One region of the Rossellomorea sp. GCM10028870 genome, then DNA from elsewhere that is predicted to be linked to it. Evidence: riboswitches for the same ligand, from Rfam matches in the RefSeq annotation. Region 1 holds a riboswitch; the other holds the start of a gene.
What was found. A riboswitch is a leader RNA that binds a small molecule or an ion and turns the genes downstream of it on or off. The one in region 1 is predicted to bind S-adenosylmethionine.
Positions count from the first base shown of each region.

Region 2: it holds a riboswitch for S-adenosylmethionine, as region 1 does, so the genes downstream of both, ACFQWC_RS14985 (homoserine dehydrogenase) here and ACFQWC_RS06345 (Fur-regulated basic protein FbpA) in region 1, are expected to answer to the same signal.

Region 1 is NZ_JBHTGN010000001.1:1,201,536-1,210,342, reverse strand. Features, by position in the region: gene ACFQWC_RS06380 (N-acetylmuramoyl-L-alanine amidase) at 1-221, shown strand, start outside; gene ACFQWC_RS06375 (DUF3892 domain-containing protein) at 332-646, shown strand; gene ACFQWC_RS06370 (hypothetical protein) at 958-1,194, opposite strand; gene ACFQWC_RS06365 (flavin monoamine oxidase family protein) at 1,400-2,875, shown strand; gene ACFQWC_RS06360 (DUF2975 domain-containing protein) at 3,014-3,487, shown strand; gene spoIIP (stage II sporulation protein P) at 3,589-4,752, shown strand; gene ACFQWC_RS06350 (TVP38/TMEM64 family protein) at 4,837-5,406, opposite strand; gene ACFQWC_RS06345 (Fur-regulated basic protein FbpA) at 5,723-5,938, opposite strand; SAM riboswitch class I at 6,039-6,146, opposite strand; gene ACFQWC_RS06340 (protoporphyrinogen oxidase) at 6,439-7,836, shown strand; gene ACFQWC_RS06335 (glycosyltransferase family 4 protein) at 7,985-8,807, opposite strand, start outside.
Region 2 is NZ_JBHTGN010000003.1:204,979-213,785, forward strand. Features, by position in the region: gene ACFQWC_RS14980 (aspartate kinase) at 1-412, opposite strand, end outside; gene ACFQWC_RS14985 (homoserine dehydrogenase) at 586-1,833, opposite strand; SAM riboswitch class I at 1,994-2,103, opposite strand; gene ACFQWC_RS14990 (DUF2254 domain-containing protein) at 2,364-3,749, shown strand; gene ACFQWC_RS14995 (hypothetical protein) at 3,794-4,054, opposite strand; gene ACFQWC_RS15000 (helix-turn-helix domain-containing protein) at 4,098-5,327, opposite strand; gene ACFQWC_RS15005 (protease inhibitor I9 family protein) at 5,767-6,267, opposite strand; gene ACFQWC_RS15010 (hypothetical protein) at 6,382-7,092, opposite strand; gene ACFQWC_RS15015 (signal peptidase I) at 7,112-7,654, opposite strand; gene ACFQWC_RS15020 (helix-turn-helix domain-containing protein) at 8,333-8,807, opposite strand, start outside.

The sequences.
Region 1 (8,807 bases):
GAGTGAATGAGCTTAAAAAAAATTCCATTGAATCGGTTATCGACATTCTATCAGAATCCAGTAATACCTACTATCGAGTACAGGCCGGTGCTTTTGCAATCAGGGATAATGCTGAAAGCCAAGTGGCTAAATTGAAAATGTTTGGAATCGATTCATTTATTAGTGTTGAGGTGGTAAGTACTAATTTACCCCTGACTCAACCAAAAGAAACTGATTCTTAAGAGTCTCATTAAAGTCAGGCATCAATAATCTGCTCAATAATACATTGGAAGATATTAATAATTCCTGAACTTCCCGCTAATAATAATTATACGTTCGGGAGGTGAATCTTATGGTTGAAAAAAGTTTTGAACAAATTTACGAGGAATACAAACAGCAAGGTAAATTTCAAGCTAAAGTAGAAATGGCTCAGGAGCTGGCATCTGGCGCGGAACAGATTGTAGCCGTTCGCCGAAATGCGGAAGACGATCTCATCGCTTTTAAAACCGAAAGTGGGAGAGAGCTTGATTATATCACTGCACTCAAAGAAGCAAAGTCAGGAAAACTGGCTCATGTAGATGTGATTCATCGATATGGAAGAGATGTTCTTCGCAGTGAACCTGACGGCCTGAAAGAGAATAACCTTAGTGAACTTCCTTCTTTTTAAAAAGTATAAAATAGAGCATAAAACCAGGGTTGGTTTTATGCTCTATTTTATTATTAGGGAAATGCTTTATCAATTAACAACATAATGAATAAATCCTATTTCCACCTTCAATCTTGTACTTTCAATAAATGCTATATCATTCGTTCCCGTTCAACAAAAAATTGCTTCATAACCTTATAATGGCTCGTTTCTACCAATGAAGATTCGAATATATGTCTGAGAAGATAAAGACATAATGTCCCGGCATAATTAAAATCCGGGTACAAAAAAATGCCATCACGATTTACGTAATGGCATCCCATTTTATAACCTTATCTTGAAGGTTCGAGAAGAACAACACTTTCTATGGTTGTAGCCAAAAGGCTGAGGTCTGTAAATTCTTCAACTTTCATTGAATCAACATATGTGATTTGAAAGCATTCTTTGTCCAAATGGTAGGTGACGGTCATAACAGGTGAGTGATCATGACTTGAAATCGTATGAACAATCTCACTATCCTTGAATTCCTTAAGAGTATTGAGCATGGTTACGATATTTTCTAGTGACATATAACATGTCTCCCTTCTACTTGCTCGAGGGATTGACTAAATACAGTCTCGTAGACCCAATGAAATTTAAGTATAACACATAAACGTATAAATAGAAACACTTGTTCTTAAAATCAGTGGAAATGAGCTCTTCGCCACAGAGATCATACGTATACCTCCTTTTTTGACGTCATATGATGTAAGAAAAAGGGAGGTGGGTGATGAGATGGTAAATCAACTTTCAAGAGATGATCCCTACAAATTGAACTATCCAGACGATATGCTGGCCATTATCCGGAATGGATTAAATCCAACTAAGTCTAAAAAAGTGATAATCGTTGGAGCAGGAATGAGTGGTTTAGTCGCAGCTTCTCTACTGAAAAAAGCCGGGCATGACGTAACGATTTTAGAAGGAAATAAACGAATCGGCGGCAGGGTATATACTGTTCGCAAGCCATTCACACCCGGTAATTATTTGGACCTGGGAGCTATGAGGATCCCCGATAACCACAAATTAGTGTTCGAATATATAAGAAAATTCAACCTGCCCTTTCAAGAATTCATCAATAATTCCCCAAGAGATTTACTATTTGTAAACAATATCCTTACAACAAGGGAGATCTATGAAAATAATCCAGGCATTCTACAGTATCCTTTACCAGAAGGTGAGCAGGGAAAAACGGCTTCGGAATTATTCCTTGAAGCAACCAGACCCTTTATCGAATTATATAGAAACAGTGACCATGAGGAACAGCAAAAATTAATAAAAAAATACTCTGGCTATTCGATGGGACAATTTTTAGCAAATAACCCATACGGTAAATCATTATCATTTAATGCAATCCGAAAAATCAATGTCATTCTCGGGATAGAAGGATTCCCTGAATTCTCCTTCGTAGACATTTTAAAAGACATCATTTTCCCTATATTTAGGAAAGAAACCAAATTTTATCAAATAACAGGAGGTAACGACCACTTACCTTATGGATTTGTTCAAGAACTTGGGTCACACATTCTACTGAATCAAAAAGTGAGCCACATTATTCAATCCAATAGAGGAGTAAGTGTTCGATCAAGAGATTCCATTGACGGATTGGTGCGTGAATACAATGCCGATTATGTCATCGTAACCGTACCATTTACTGTCTTTCAGTTTATCGAGGTAGTACCTTATAATTCAATATCCTTTAAAAAGTGGCAGGCGATTCGGGAAGTAACGAATGTTCCAGCCGTGAAAATAGGAATTGAATTTCGTCGTCGCTTCTGGGAAGACTTGAACTACGGAAACATCGTGTCAGATCTTCCCACCCGCTTTACGTATATGCCAAGTCACGAAAAAGGCAGCAACAAACCAGGGGTTATGTTAGCGAGTTACAGCTGGGGCCAGAATGCACTCTTATGGAACAGCAAACCAAAAGAAGAAATCATCAAAGAGGTTTTAGAAGACCTTTCTAAAGTATATGGTGAACAAGTGTATACTGAAATGCTGAATTATGTAGTCTACAACTGGAGTGAAAATCCATTCTCGGCTGGATGTTTTACCCTTTATACCCCTGGTCAGGCAAGTGATATTGGGGATTATATTAAGATACCTGAAGGCAGAATTCATTTTGCTGGAGAGCACACTTCCTCCTTTCATGGTTGGATGGAAGGGGCGGTTGAGTCGGGGGTGAGGGCAGCCAATGAAGTGAATAACAGATAAGGATTTAACGCATGAGAAAACTCATGCGTTTGTTTTTATAGGAAACTTTTAATAGAGAATAAAAAATCAATCAAATTTTATTGGAAAACAATAAATCTCATTATATAATTTAGAAAAACATGGTATCAGAGGTGTGTTATGAAACGAGGAACGACGACTTTTTTAAAAGGGGCAGTAATGGCAATAGGAGCGATTGTATTCATCCTTTGTGTTGTCTGGTTGCCAACCATGGCAAAGCATTCTGCTGATCTATTTCCCGAATTCGCTTATTTGAAATGGCCGATTCTAATAGGGGTATACTTAACATCGGTTCCATTTAATTTAGCGCTGTATCAAGCTTTTAAGCTTTTAAAGTATATTGAAGAGAACGCTTTTTCAGCGAAAGCAATAGTGGCTCTTCACCGAATAAAACTGAATGCCTTACTAATCACTGCCATTTATGTGGCAGGTATAATGTTTCTATTAATCCAAAATGCTCTACATCCTGGTATTGCCATGGTAGGGATCATCATTAGTTTTGCGTCTGTCACCATTTCGATTTTCGCAGCAGTCCTTCAAGAATTACTGCGAAATGCACTTAAACTTAAATCTGAAAATGATTTCACGGTATAAGGTGAAGTAGGAAATCCGACCGAATCCCTGAAAAAACCTTCTACTCTATCAACCTCCTGCATAAAGTTAACTATTAAATACTTTATATAGGGGTACTGATGATGTCGTATAAGTCTCGAAACAACAATAGCATAGTCCCACTAGTATTCGTCTCTATGAAGGCCATCATTCGGGTAGTATTGATCGGTATTGTCCTCATGTATTTGACCGTATGGTTGATCTCGTCAACAGCGATTAAATTGAGGGTGGATAGTTTATTGTATTCATCGGTGTCTGAACTCGTCCCGAAGGAAACGTTTCTCATGCTGCTGTCACAGGAAATGACTGGACTCCGGGTCACTAATGAATCAGCATTAAACAATGATTTTGATTGGTTAGAGAGTGTCACGAACGTATCACTACTTGATCCACGAAGTTTATTTGGACGGGAAATCCCCGGGATAGAAAATTATCACACTCATATAGCAGTTGCAGGGAAAGGGACGGACATTACGAACCTTCCGAACGAATCGCCGGCGCCTACAGAAGATCAGTTGAAAGATCAAGAAATTGACCAGAGTCAAATCGATCAAGCAAACAACAACTCAGGAGACGGTATTCAGGAAATCGATGAAAAATCTGTCTTCATTTATCATTCTCACAGCTGGGAAGCCTTTAGTCCACTGATTAAAAACAACGACTCTAAAGATCCGGCGAGTACAAATGAGAAGGTTAATGTCATTGCTGTTGGATCAAAGTTGAAGCAAGAGCTTGAATCAAGAGGAATTGGTGCGGTTCAAGATAAGACGGATGTAAATAAAGCACTTAAAGATAAGTCATGGACGTATTTCGAATCGTATCAACTATCTAGGGGACTGGTCCAGGAAGCCATCGCTCAAGACAATGACCTAACCTACCTGATCGATATCCACCGGGATTCCCAGCCAAGAAACATCACAACCAAAACCATTAACGGCAAAAACTATGCCCGCTTATTTTTTATTGTAGGAAAAGAAAACAAAAACTTCGAAAAGAACCTGAAAATCGCTAAAGAATTAAATGCTAAATTAGAAGAAAAGTATCCTGGCATAAGCCGCGGAGTCTTTATCAAAACAAGAGCAGAAGGTAACGGGGTTTACAATCAGGACCTAACTGAGAGAGCCATGCTTCTTGAGTTTGGCGGAGTGGAAAATAATTTAGTGGAATTGTATAACTCAACAGAAGCATTTGCGGAGATCTTTGCAGAATATTACAAGAAGGATGCTGTCGAGGTGAATGCACAATAAGTAATGGGGGAGAAAGGACGTGTACCATGTGGTGGACGTCTTTTTTTCAGTTCCGGAGGAGAGTGGTTTCCGTAACTGCGACAATCATGATCTTGAGTTCTTCCTCCAACGACATCCCAAATAAAACATCCCGACTACCACCGAACCTCCTAACAAAATAGCCTTCCCCTTATCCGCACCCAACACATTCACCACCACGAATGCCTCAATCAACAACGAAGGAATCTTGCCGACGGAACTGATCACAGAAAAAACCACAATTGAAATAGAGCTAAAGGCAGCCGCAACGGTTACCACACTTGAAGGAACAAATGGGACCATGCGAAATAAGATTAGAAGTATGATCCATTCGGTACCTGAGGCCTCTTTTAATTTGAGAAAATAATTGTTTGAAAGAATCTGATCAATGCGAGCAAACTTAATTCCTTTTCGATATAAATAAAAACTAACAATGGCTCCTAATGATTCACCAAGGGTGGAAATTCCGATTCCAGGCCACAACCCGAATACGGAAATGTTAAAGGCCGTCAAGAAGACACTAGGTAGAAAACCAAGGATACTGATGACAACATTAATGAAAATACTGATAAAAAAGAGAGACCAATTATCGAGGCCGATGAATTCGTTCATAAAATGCTGCAGATTGAGGGACATATGTATATTCCTTTGTAAGAGATTAGACTAACCTTGAAAGATATATGAAATCCGGGGGAGGTGGAAACTATATGATATAAATTAAATAGTATCATACATGAATTTCATCCAGAACAATCCTTTGTCATTTTAGAAAAGGACTGACCACTTGTCAATGTAGCGTGCGAAAATGAGTGCAGGTAACATGTTTACGACCATTGGCATACATGCACAGATATATGCTTTAAGTGTCCGGGTTAATGCAGAAAGTTAGCTTAAATTCCTAAATATAGGAAAGTAAGGAAGCCCCAATCCACTTCCATGGATGGGGGCTTTTTTAGCTGGTTAACTTCGCACAGTTTTTCCATTTAATCGATCCTACATCGCTGTGCGGATGGCTTTCCTGCTGAATGTATTTAAATTCGTCCTCTAATTCCTGCAGCGTCAACTCGAATAATTGTTTGTGGCCTTTTTTGAAAATGTTATGGATAATCAATTTGTTAATTAATTCATTTCGTCGATTTTGAATCGCTTCTTGTAGGATTTCTCCCATTGTGATCACTCCTCTTATAATGTGTCCGAATTGAGGAAGGGTCATTGAAAAAAGCCCGCTTCCCATTAGATAAGAAGAAGGCTTTATGTAACAAAACTTCAACTCATCTTCCAAGCAAATTGCTTGTGGAATTAGCACAGTGTTCTATGATGTAGAATCTGTTGCTGAGGCATCATCGGGCCAGTCCCTCTGCCTCTCTGGATAAGTGATTATATAGTTGTCATGAATTACATCTATTATATAGGTGAGTATTCATAGTTGTCAACTTGGTATTTATATAAAGTGGTGCATCATTAGAGGTAGAATAGGGTGTTGGAGTAAGTTGAAATAAAAAATTTGAAGTTGAAAAGAAACGGTTTAGCTTGGCAGATTATGCTCCCAAATCAGCCTTCAACCCCTTATTCCCGATACTTTTTCCCAATTCAGACACAGATTTTTTTTCTAATCAACAAAAAACATGATAATCTGTATACATAAACGCAATTATTGGAGTGAATCGTATGAAGACAGTGGTTGTCGTAGGTGGAGGAATTACAGGATTAACAACGCTGTACCATCTTCAAAAAATGTCCAAAGAACGAGAAATAGATATCAAGTTAATACTAATCGAGCGTAATCAGCAGCTCGGCGGCAAAATTAGAAGTGTAAGAGAAGCGGAATTCATTATGGAAGCAGGAGCCGATTCCATCGTGGCCCGTAATGAAGGGGTTCTCCCTCTCATTAATGAGCTTCATCTTCAAGATGAACTTGTCTATAATGAAACAGGCACATCTTACATATATACCAATGGAGAATTGCATAAGATTCCACATGACACGATTTTCGGAATTCCTATGAGCGTTGAGTCCCTTCAAAATAGCAGCTTGGTGTCAGAAAAAGGTAAGAATGCAGCACTTAAAGATCTTGAAACTGAAAACACACAATTTACAAAAGAAAGTTCAATCGGTGAATTTTTAGAAGCATTCCTAGGTAAAGAACTGGTAGAGAATCAAGTTGCCCCAGTATTATCAGGCGTCTATTCTGGAAATTTGCATAAACTTACTTTGGCTTCGACACTCCCATACTTACTTGATTATAAAAATGAATACGGCAGTATTATTAAAGGTTTATCTAAAAACAAACAAAAATTCCAAGGTCCATCCAATAAAAAGTTCATATCGTTTAAAAATGGTTTATCAACCATCATTGAACGTTTAGAAGAAAAATGTTCCAGTGCGACAATCATAAAGGGAGTGGAAACTACTAAGCTCCAAAAAACAGGAGACAAATATGAGCTGACTCTCAGTGGTCAAGGGAGCATTCAAGCGGATTATGCAATATTCGCAACACCTCATGATGTAGCCCAAAAGATTCTGACTCATGAAAAACTTGATCCTGATTTCAATAAACTGAAAAACTCTTCACTGATTTCGATCTACCTCGGATTTAATATACCGGCTGAGGAACTTCCTGCTGATGGCACAGGATTCATCGTCTCCAAAGGCAACGAAGTGAAATGTGATGCCTGCACATGGACGAGTCGGAAGTGGAAGCACACGTCCAATGACCAAAATCTTTTATTGCGACTTTTTTATAAAAGCACAAATCCTCATTATAAAGTGTTGAAAGAATTTAGCGAGGCAGAACTGGTTCGCACGGCACTTGACGATATCAGAAAAAGTGTCGGCATAGACGGAGACCCGATTTCTGTCGAAGTGACAAATTGGAAAGACCTTATGCCAAACTATCATCTTGAGCATAGTCAGTCTGTTCAATCGTTAGATAAAAATCTCGCAACCGAACTACCACGAGTGAAGCTGGCTGGAGCTTCGTATTTCGGAGTGGGCATTGGTGCGTGTATTCAAAACGGTAAGAAAACTGCAGAAAGTATTATAGATGAGTTAGAGGAGAACGTTTGAGGAAGATAAATAATAAAAGAAAAGAGTTTGGAATTTACCAAGCTCTTTTCCTTTATATTTGCACGAGTTATGAAATCATTCTTCATTCTCCATTTTCTTATTGAAATATTCAACTGTCCTGGATCAGTTTATTCTCCTTCTCATTTCTTCATAAATACCTTTGATAAATCTGTTCAATTTTTCTCGTCATAACTTGACTGGTTAAGTGTTGACGAGCATAGGATTCAGCAGCGTTAGCAAAACGGTCACGTTCTTCCTTATTTGTAATGAAACGCTTTATCGCATGTGCAAGTTGTTCGACGTTACCAGGTTCACAAAGGATGCCTGTTTCTTCATGCTGAACCATTTCCGGAAGTCCGCCACATGTGGTGGAGATGACCGCTTGCCGGGAAAACATCGCTTCCATGACGGATAAGGGAAAGTTGTCATTCACAGTTGCTAACACATAGATGTCCGACATGGAAAGAATAGAGGGTATATCGTGACGTTTTCCAAAAAAGATTACGTTATTTAGCTTAAGTTCTTCCGCCTGTTTTATCAGTCTATCCTTCATGACACCATCTCCGACAATCCATACTTCTACATTAGTCAGGTGTTCACGAAGCTTGGACAATGCTTCTAAGAGAAACCCATGACCTTTACGAGGGGACAGTCGGGAGACACATGTTAGGATAATGTTTTCATGATTTTTATGAGGAAGTGGTTCAAAATCGATGCCCGTATGAACGGTGGTCATCCTTTCATCTTTTGCACCGAAATCCATTAAGTTAGGCCGGAAGGAATCTGAGATCATCACGATTTCAGTACTTGCTTCAATACCTACTTTCTCAAGTTCAGTAAAATAGACTTCTTCGATGGATCCTATCTGTATTTTATTGAATTTTAAGCGGCTTTTCGTAAAGAACCCATGTGGCGTAAAGAGTAATGGTTTTTGATACATTTGGTTCAAATGGCCGAGAATGAAGATAGCA
Region 2 (8,807 bases), on a different contig from region 1:
CTTGAAAGCCGGCTACTACGACGATTCGTCCGTCTGATAACTCCGATTTGATCCGATGCGTATCGATTGAGGTAATCTTCGCATTTCCGAATACTCCGTCGGTTCGGATCCCCGCCTGCCTGCCTGTCAGCGACACTGCTTCTACTCCTTGATGTTCGAGGGCCATCGTCAAAAGGGCAATCGTCACCTGCTCCCCAGTGCTTAAGAGCATATCCATTTCTCTCTTGCTTGGCTCTGTGGAAAGTTCCCCTGCCAATTTCACGAGGGTATCAGTCGTTTTATTCATAGCTGAAACCACTACGACAACGTCATGCCCCTTTTCTTTTTCTTTCAAGACATTGAAGACCATCCGTTTGATTCGATCTGTAGAACCAACAGAGGTTCCACCAAACTTTTGAACAATAATACTCAAGTGATCCCCCTACTTTCTATCAGACCTTTTTTTGAAGCTATTTTTCACTAATGGCTGCTTTCCGCTCCTGGTGCTCGCTTCCCTCGGGAGTCAAGCATCTGCCGCTCCAATCAACATCGTGATAAACATTTCCTTTAAACAACGATCGATATGATACTTGGTTAATACTTTTTTTATGAAACGGCGACGCCAGTTTTCACCTCATTTTCCAACGGAATTTCTTTTAGAATAGAAACGGCTTGAATATCGTCATGTGTCCTTAGAAGAGTTTGAAGTGTGTCTTTGCTACCTTCAACAAAAACATACAAGTAATCGTCCAGCTGAATGCGATCCTTTAATGTAAACGATGGGATCCAGCTTTGATAATCTTCATTTTCACGGATCCTCAGAACCCATTGGTGGCTGCTCTCTTGATGAACTTCCCCGGTGCTCACTGTGCTTTGGGCAGAGTCCGTATACTTCCGTTCTATCAATGAAAGAAAATCCTCTACCATGGCGCTTCCGGTAGGTAATTTACCGGCCCCGGGACCCAGCAGGGTGATCCTGCCTACAAGGCTGCCCTTTAGCGAGATGGCATTTTCCACATCCTCCACACCGTAAAACGGATGGGTGTCATGGACAAGGATTGGTTCGACTTCACCCGTGATATGATTTGAAGAATCCCGTTCAAGGGAACCTACATGCTTAAATCGCAATCGAAATGATTCCGCTGCTTGAAGCCATTCTGCAGTCAGGTGTGATATTCCTTTTCGTCTGATATCCTTCCAGTCCGGCTGCTTGCCAAATGCCGTTTGACTTAAAATGAGAAGTTTATAGAAAGCATCATAGCCTTCAATATCACTGGTCGGATCAGCTTCAGCATACCCCTTCTCCTGGGATTGCTTTAACGCTGTCTCAAAGGAGATTCCACGTTTTCTCATTTGCGATAAGATGAAATTGGACGTCCCATTCAGAATTCCTTGAACCCGTTCAATCTCATTCACCTTAAGAAGCTGCCTGATACTGCCGATCACGGGAATCCCCCCCGCTGTCGTCGCTTCGAAACCTATGGTTACCCCATTATTTCTCGCCTTTTCCAATAGATCCGGACCATATTTAGCAAACATGGCTTTATTTGCTGTGACAATATGAATTCCCTTCTCGATGGCTTTGGTTAAATACGTATGACCCGGTTCTTCACCTACGATTGCTTCAAAGATCACATGAAGATCCGGGATATCCAGAATTTCTTGAAAATCCGTTGTGACCTTAATGGACGAATCAATGTTTCGTTGTTTAACAGGATCCTTAATAAGGATGGCCCTTACCTTTACCTCTTTACCGAGGACTTCCCTTATTCTTTCCTGATGGGTATCAATGGCTTCACAGACTCCTTGCCCGACTGTTCCAAACCCCAGAAGTGCCACATTTATCGTTGACATGCTTCAGCCTCCTAAGTATCTTTTTTTCAATTTTTCACTTGCTTGATTCATTCCTTTGAAGATCCACCCTGAGAGACGAAGATAGCAATGTGGGAAAGAAAGAGGGTATACAGAAAAGCCCTCTTCTTTTTAAGAAGAGGGCTAAATAATCATGCTCCTCCCCTTATCTTCCAGATCCGTATAGATCTGTAGGAATTGGCACCTTTACAGTCTGATCCTGTAGGTTGCCGGGCTTCATCGGGCCTATCCCTCCGCCGCTCTTGATAAGAGATATATCGTTTCGTTTTGGTATTACTTGCTATTTGAGTATGAATTGGATTATATAGGGGATTCATTCCTTCGTCAATACCATTTTTGGTATTTTTAAAAAATTCTTTCTAATGTCAATGGGTAGGGTAATTCCTATTGGTTTACTTGAGATTCGACTCCATCTACGAGCCTATAAATCTAATTTGCAGAGAGACGTTTTAACATGATCTGGCAGGGAAAACTAATCCATATCCCTTTATTTGAAAGGAACCGAATCTATTATGCTGAAAAAAGTGCTTCCCTTATCCATCAGAAAATATCTGCTCATGTCAAAACGGCAACGAATGCGTGAGATCCGACTGAACATTTGGTATATGCCATTCTTTTATATTTGTTTTTCCATACTCCTTGTAGCACTCACCCTCTACTTAGATCTGTATGCAGACATTTCTCAGTATACACTCGATTTTTTAAGTATGGATGCATCTGTTACACGCATGCTTGTCAGCACACTCATCGGGGCCATCCTGACGCTCAGTGCTTTCACCTTGAATTCACTGCTTGTTGTACTCACGATGTTCAGTGGTCAATTTTCGCCAAGGATGCTCCTTGATTTCATTTCGGACAAACAAACGCAACATGCCCTCGGAATTTTCAATGGCAGCTTTGTATATGTACTGCTTCTCTTTCTTTTTATCGGAGATTCAAAGAAAGAATTGTTTGTTGCTGCCCCGACCATGACGATCGGACTTGCATTCCTTACTGCTGTCACTTTTATCTTTTTCATTAATCATGCGTCTACTTGGATGCAGGTACACAATATCACGTACAATATGAAGCAGGTTTCTGAGGTGATGATCAATCAAACGCTGAAACATGACTTAGAAGCCCACCGAACTAGAAACACCGGCGATATAATGGAGCACCATAAGGAGAATATCATTCATGTGAAGTCAAGAGAGTCGGGATATATACAGTTGATTGATTTTCATGGAATGATTGAAGCGGCAAAAAATGATCAACTTGTCATACAGCTCCACTATAAAGTCGGGGATTATGTTTTGGCGGGGAATGAATTGGTGAGCATTTGGGGACCTGAAACCAAGGATATTTCTACTAATCACTATCTCGACTTTATCGAAATGGGCCATAAGGAGACGGAAATTCAAGACCTGCAAATGGGAATTCATAAGCTTGCAGAAGTAGCAATCAAATCCCTTGGAAATGATGATCCTAAAACAGCCTCCAATACGATTGATCAAATGGCCGATCTGATGATAACAGTTGAAGATCACCTATCCTTCACCCCGTATTTAATCGATCAAGAAGGAAAAATACGAGTCATTCTCCAGACAGAAGCATTTGAATACTATCTATATCGGGGATTTGGCTATATCAGGCATTATGCAAAAGAAAATCATCTCATCATTACTGACATCGTTCGGGCACTCGCTCTTATTGCAGAGTCCATTGACCCCTCTAAGCACAAAGCCATATGGGAATTCGCCTGTAATACCATTGATCATATTGAAAAAGAAGTGATTTATGAATTGGATAAAACGTTTCTTCTGCAGGAAGTTCATAAACTGGCACGTTTTACCCAAGAGCTTGACGAATATAAAGAAATAGAAAAGAAATTCTATCCTTCCGCAAATAAAAATGTATAAAAGAGCTTCATTTCTCCCCATGAGAAATGAAGCTTTTTTATACACTAAATCCACGTTTCAACTATGTTCGAATCTTCTCCTTGGGCTTTCGGAACCAAAGAGAATCGTTCCGGAATTTCACTTCTGACCGCTTCTAAACTGGGTCTCATCAAAATATAATGCGTCGGTTGATTCACGTCAAATAGTCTTGCTACAAACATACCTTGATAATCTTGCGGGTTGGAATAAATACAGATGATGGGCATTTTATAATCACTTAATGTCACCTCATCAAATGATGATATTAAACGATCCGGGTTTTCCATCGAACCTCTCCTTTACTGTGTAATTGTTCATGTCATTTAACCGTTAGCTTAAAACGCATACTTTTCCTTTTGCCTCTCTCCCACTCATTCGATTATGAATGTAGAGTTTTTGAATGTAATAGTTGCACTCAGCGTATTGCCCTTTTTCCTTCAATAGAGGGATGATGACATTCTCTACATATTGATAATATGCTTCCTCTCCCTCTTGAACCCTGACCTCAAGCATCGTAAAGAAAGTTTCCATGTAGGGGTTTTCCATATCTTTTACAGATGCCTGACCCTCTTCTATTAAACTTGCATATTTTTCTTTATTTACGGAACCGTCCACATTCATGGAACTATCAATATAGCCAAAAAGGCTGTTTCCATACATTTCTTTATAGGACTCATGTCTCAATAATCCATATGCTATGTGAAATGCATCTCTTGCCTTTCTATCATCCATTACTTCTCGATAAAGATTCCCTAAATTCAGGTGAAGAACGGCTTTTCTTCTATGATCATGCAGATTATCACAATGTTGGATCAACTCGTCATATTTCTCTACCAACGAGGCCAGATTCTTTCCTTCACTTCTGCCTTCCGCTACCAACTGAATCGTAGAAGCATCCAGGCACCTAGTAAAATTAAACGTTTCTTTGAAATAATTCAGAGCCAGCTGACTATAACGCAGGGACTTGTCATGCTGACCAAGATCATGATAGCCAACTGACATATGATAATAGGATTCAGGATTGGAATAAATATCTCGATCTATTTTCTCCAAATACTTTATGGCTGTTTGCGGATTTCCTTTTGCAAGCTCATACATGCCTTTTATATGATAGTATAACTGGAAATCATAATCGAACATATGGAAGGAAAGACGTTTATTAGAAAACTGACTTAAATAGAATGCAGCTTCTTTTATCTCCCCTTTCATAATAAAGTACCTTGCTTTCAGTAGCTTAAAGGTGCCATTCAATGTTTCAATTTTGATTAATGGATTTTGTTCGATGGTCTCCTTCAATAATTCGATCTTTCCATTTACCTGCTTGATCATGACATCATGCCACAATTCTAAATCTAATCGTAATTTTTTATACGCCTTTAACTCTTTCTCGACGTTAATATTTAACCTTTGATTGAATAATTCGATCTTATCTTTCGTAATCTGTAAGTGTCCGCTTTCAATTTTACTGATATGGCCAGGTGTACAGATTCCATCGCCCACCTGCTTTTGGGTCATCCCCTTAAATATCCTATAATACTTTATAAATGTACCAATATGCATGATTTAACCTCCAGGGTGACGTAGTATAAGTTGGTTCATTTCATCCAAACAACAGTTCCAACGCTTTTGATTTTTATTTTAATATAGGTTCTACTTCTATTATACTAGTAAGTGATCATGAAAAAATTGGGGTTTTCAGCAGGTTTTCCGAAGTCTCAAACAAAACTATTTACCCAGTTCTTTTTTCGTACACTGCTAATTATTTTGCTCTTATAAGTACATTTAAAAGAAATATCGGCACTAAAACTTATATATTTTAAAAATTCCTAATTATATGGCTTTTTGGATAAAACAAGTTTAGTTCTTTAGACCTAATCCATTTTCCCGATTTCTTGCACATTTTTTATGCTATTTTCCGAAAATGATTGTGGCTTTTAAATTTAGTAAAAAAAGATAACCGGCGCACCTGACTAATTCAAGGTGTGCCGGTTATCTTTTTTTACATTTGATCTGAAGGTTGGATAGGAGGATCCAATTGGATTTCCTGGTTTGGATAAATCTTTGAAATAACGGAAGACCCCGTTAATCTCTTAATTTCATTTGCCGGTAATTCTATTGACACCCCATTAAAGGCTGTCTTATACCTGTGTTTGATTCGATATTTTACTTCATTATCATCCAGGAAGGCATGAAGTTCTTGTTCGAAAGCCTGATGACTTTGTTCAACGTGTTCCTTGGCTTTCTCCAAGGTCATATCCACGCCTTGAGCTTCTGCTTCTAAAATGGCGATTTGTGCAGGTTTTGTCTTAAACTCAATAATAACGGAAACAACCTTCTCACTTGAAAGGTTAATCGATGGATCAACTTTGACTGACGAATTCATAGTTTCTTTCACCGCCTCTTCCCCGTTTTGATAGGCATTTTCCCCTACGTTCTCCTGACATCCTCCCATGTACATCATAAAGAGCAGGAAAAGGACACTCCAGTAGTACTTCTTCATTAACTTTTGATCTCCTTTAGTTAAGAGTTAAAAAAAAGACAATCTATCAGGATTGTCTCCTATCGATTGCCTTTTCAAACGTTATTCACAAAGTTATTCTAATTTAGGGATACCTTAGTTTTTTGCTCCATCATCCATTTGCTTGGCTGTTACATTCAAATTCGATGTATAAGTAACTCCTTGATACTCATTACCAGCTTTTTCGTCGAGTTTGATTGCGAAAGAAAGATCAATATATTGGTCATCATTTAATTGCCAGAATTCATGCTTCTCGCCTTCTTTAGAACCATCCCCAAGTACCATCTTGGCTTTCCCGCTCATGCCTTTTGCAGCAGGTTGAACTTCTTCCTCTACAAATCCGACAACCATTTCAACTCCAGGAGCAATCGCTTTGGACATAGATTTCACTTCATTGGTTGTCCCATTGAATAACTCATCTAAGTAGATTCTTGATTCTTCCAGGATGTCGTCTGTCATTTCTTGTCCTTCAGAGAACTTATAAGCGATATACCCTACTTTATAGGCATCTAAAGGTACATCTGTACTTAGAGACTGGTTATAGGTAGCTTTAAGATATGCATCCATATCACCTGTGTTTTCAATCTTTAACCATTCACCGTACTTTAATTGAGAAGGGGCAAAACCAGTAGCTTCGATGATCTTTGTTTCCATGTCTTGTGAGTTGTTGATTTCTAATGTACCGTTTGTGATCTCTCCTGTGGCATTTGTCTCGGATGTGAACCAAGAATATGTACCAAAGCTTCCAGATACTACGATTGCTCCTACTAAAGCGCTTCCCAAAAATGCATTCTTCAACTTAAACATGTCAATCCCCCATTATTTATTATGATTTGGTAAACTCCTCTTCCCTCTTCTTCGGCTTGATTCTTTCATAAACCGTTAAACACACATACCCTGTTAATGGAACAATGATGAATAGCAAGAAACCCATCGGGCCTTTCGTATATTGAGAAAGAAAACCCATATTTGGAATATGAAAGAGCTCCTTCCCTACGATTTCATTTGCCGTTGTAACATCTTCATCCACCGTATTATTGTTATCACCTTGAGTATAGAAGTGCTTTACTCCGTCTTCTCCAACAATGGAGGTGATCCTGTGAGTAATCAGGTTTTTCTCCTGGTTGTAATAGGAGATGATATCTCCCTCTTTAAGATCATCTGCATCCATCTCCCGGATAATGATCACGTCTCCAGCCTCAAAGGTAGGAGCCATACTATTCGACAATACGGTCAGCGGCTTGTATCCAAAAAGGGATAGCGGTTTACTGCTGTTCAGGCTTATGAAGATGGAACCGATGATCATCATGATGAGTAAAAAGATTACGATTGGTACGGCTTTTATGACCATTTTCACTACCTGCTCCATATCTCACCCTCTATTCTAGTTGTGTTGTGTGTAATTTCTGATGGAAGTAAAAAAAGTCCTATTCAAATCAGAATTTCGTTAAGATTCTGATTTCTATTTATATTATTACACAGCTCGGTGACTTGGTGTATTGGGGTTTGCAGGGGGAGGAACCTCCAGGGGAATAGGCATTATTACCTAACATTCTCTGGTGTTAAAATGGAAGAAGTCTATATTCTCCTAAGAAAAATCCTTGAATGTGACAGAATAACCAGTCTTATATCACTATCTCCTTCCCCCAATTTTGTCGGTTGGAGGCACCTATTGTAAATTTACTGTGGGTTAAGTCTACTGATTAGAATTAAAATGGTGGTGGCCTTGATGATAACGTCCACTCTTTCTGTTTTTATAAGGGATTAGTAGAGGTTTTGCTTCTGAAAATAAAAAACCAAGGTACTTTTTTCCTGTATCCTTGGTCTGGAAAGAATTCTATTCTACCTTTACTCAGTTTCAAATTTCATTATCGACTTTGAAGGTTTTATTATCGAGTTGGGACTATATATTATCGCCTTTTGAATTATATTATCGACTTCGCCACTTTTATTATCGACTCTCCCTTTCTAATTTTGGGATTATTTACGAAATACACGCCTTCCTATTTGCTTAATTTGGAGACGACTCCAAAGTATACAATTTCCTCTAACATTTTTGAACCAACCTACCCGCATACTGGAGAGCTTTCTCTTGATTTCCCTCGTCTAAATAATACTGATACATGGTCTTTTCATATGTTTGTAATTGTTGATGTTTTCCTTTTTCCTCTAACATAGGAATGATCTTTTCTTCAATAAATTGATAGTACTGCTTTTTTTTATTCTCAAATAATAAACGAAGCATTTTGAAGAATTGATAGCTGCTTTGATCATGGATGTCCTTTGCGATTTGACTGCCTATTTCAATTAATTGCTTGAGTTGCTGTTTGTCTTGATCTTCTTTAATGTGTAAACAGCAATAAACGTACCCAATCAGATTATTAAGGTAGGTAGGAGAGTTTTTATTTTTTCCCAGTAAAGATAATGTCTTCTCATAATACTTTTTCGCATTCTCATTGTCCCCTGCATAGGAGTGTTCATAAGCCAAATTGCTTAATAAAGCCGCCTTTTTAGAGGTTTCA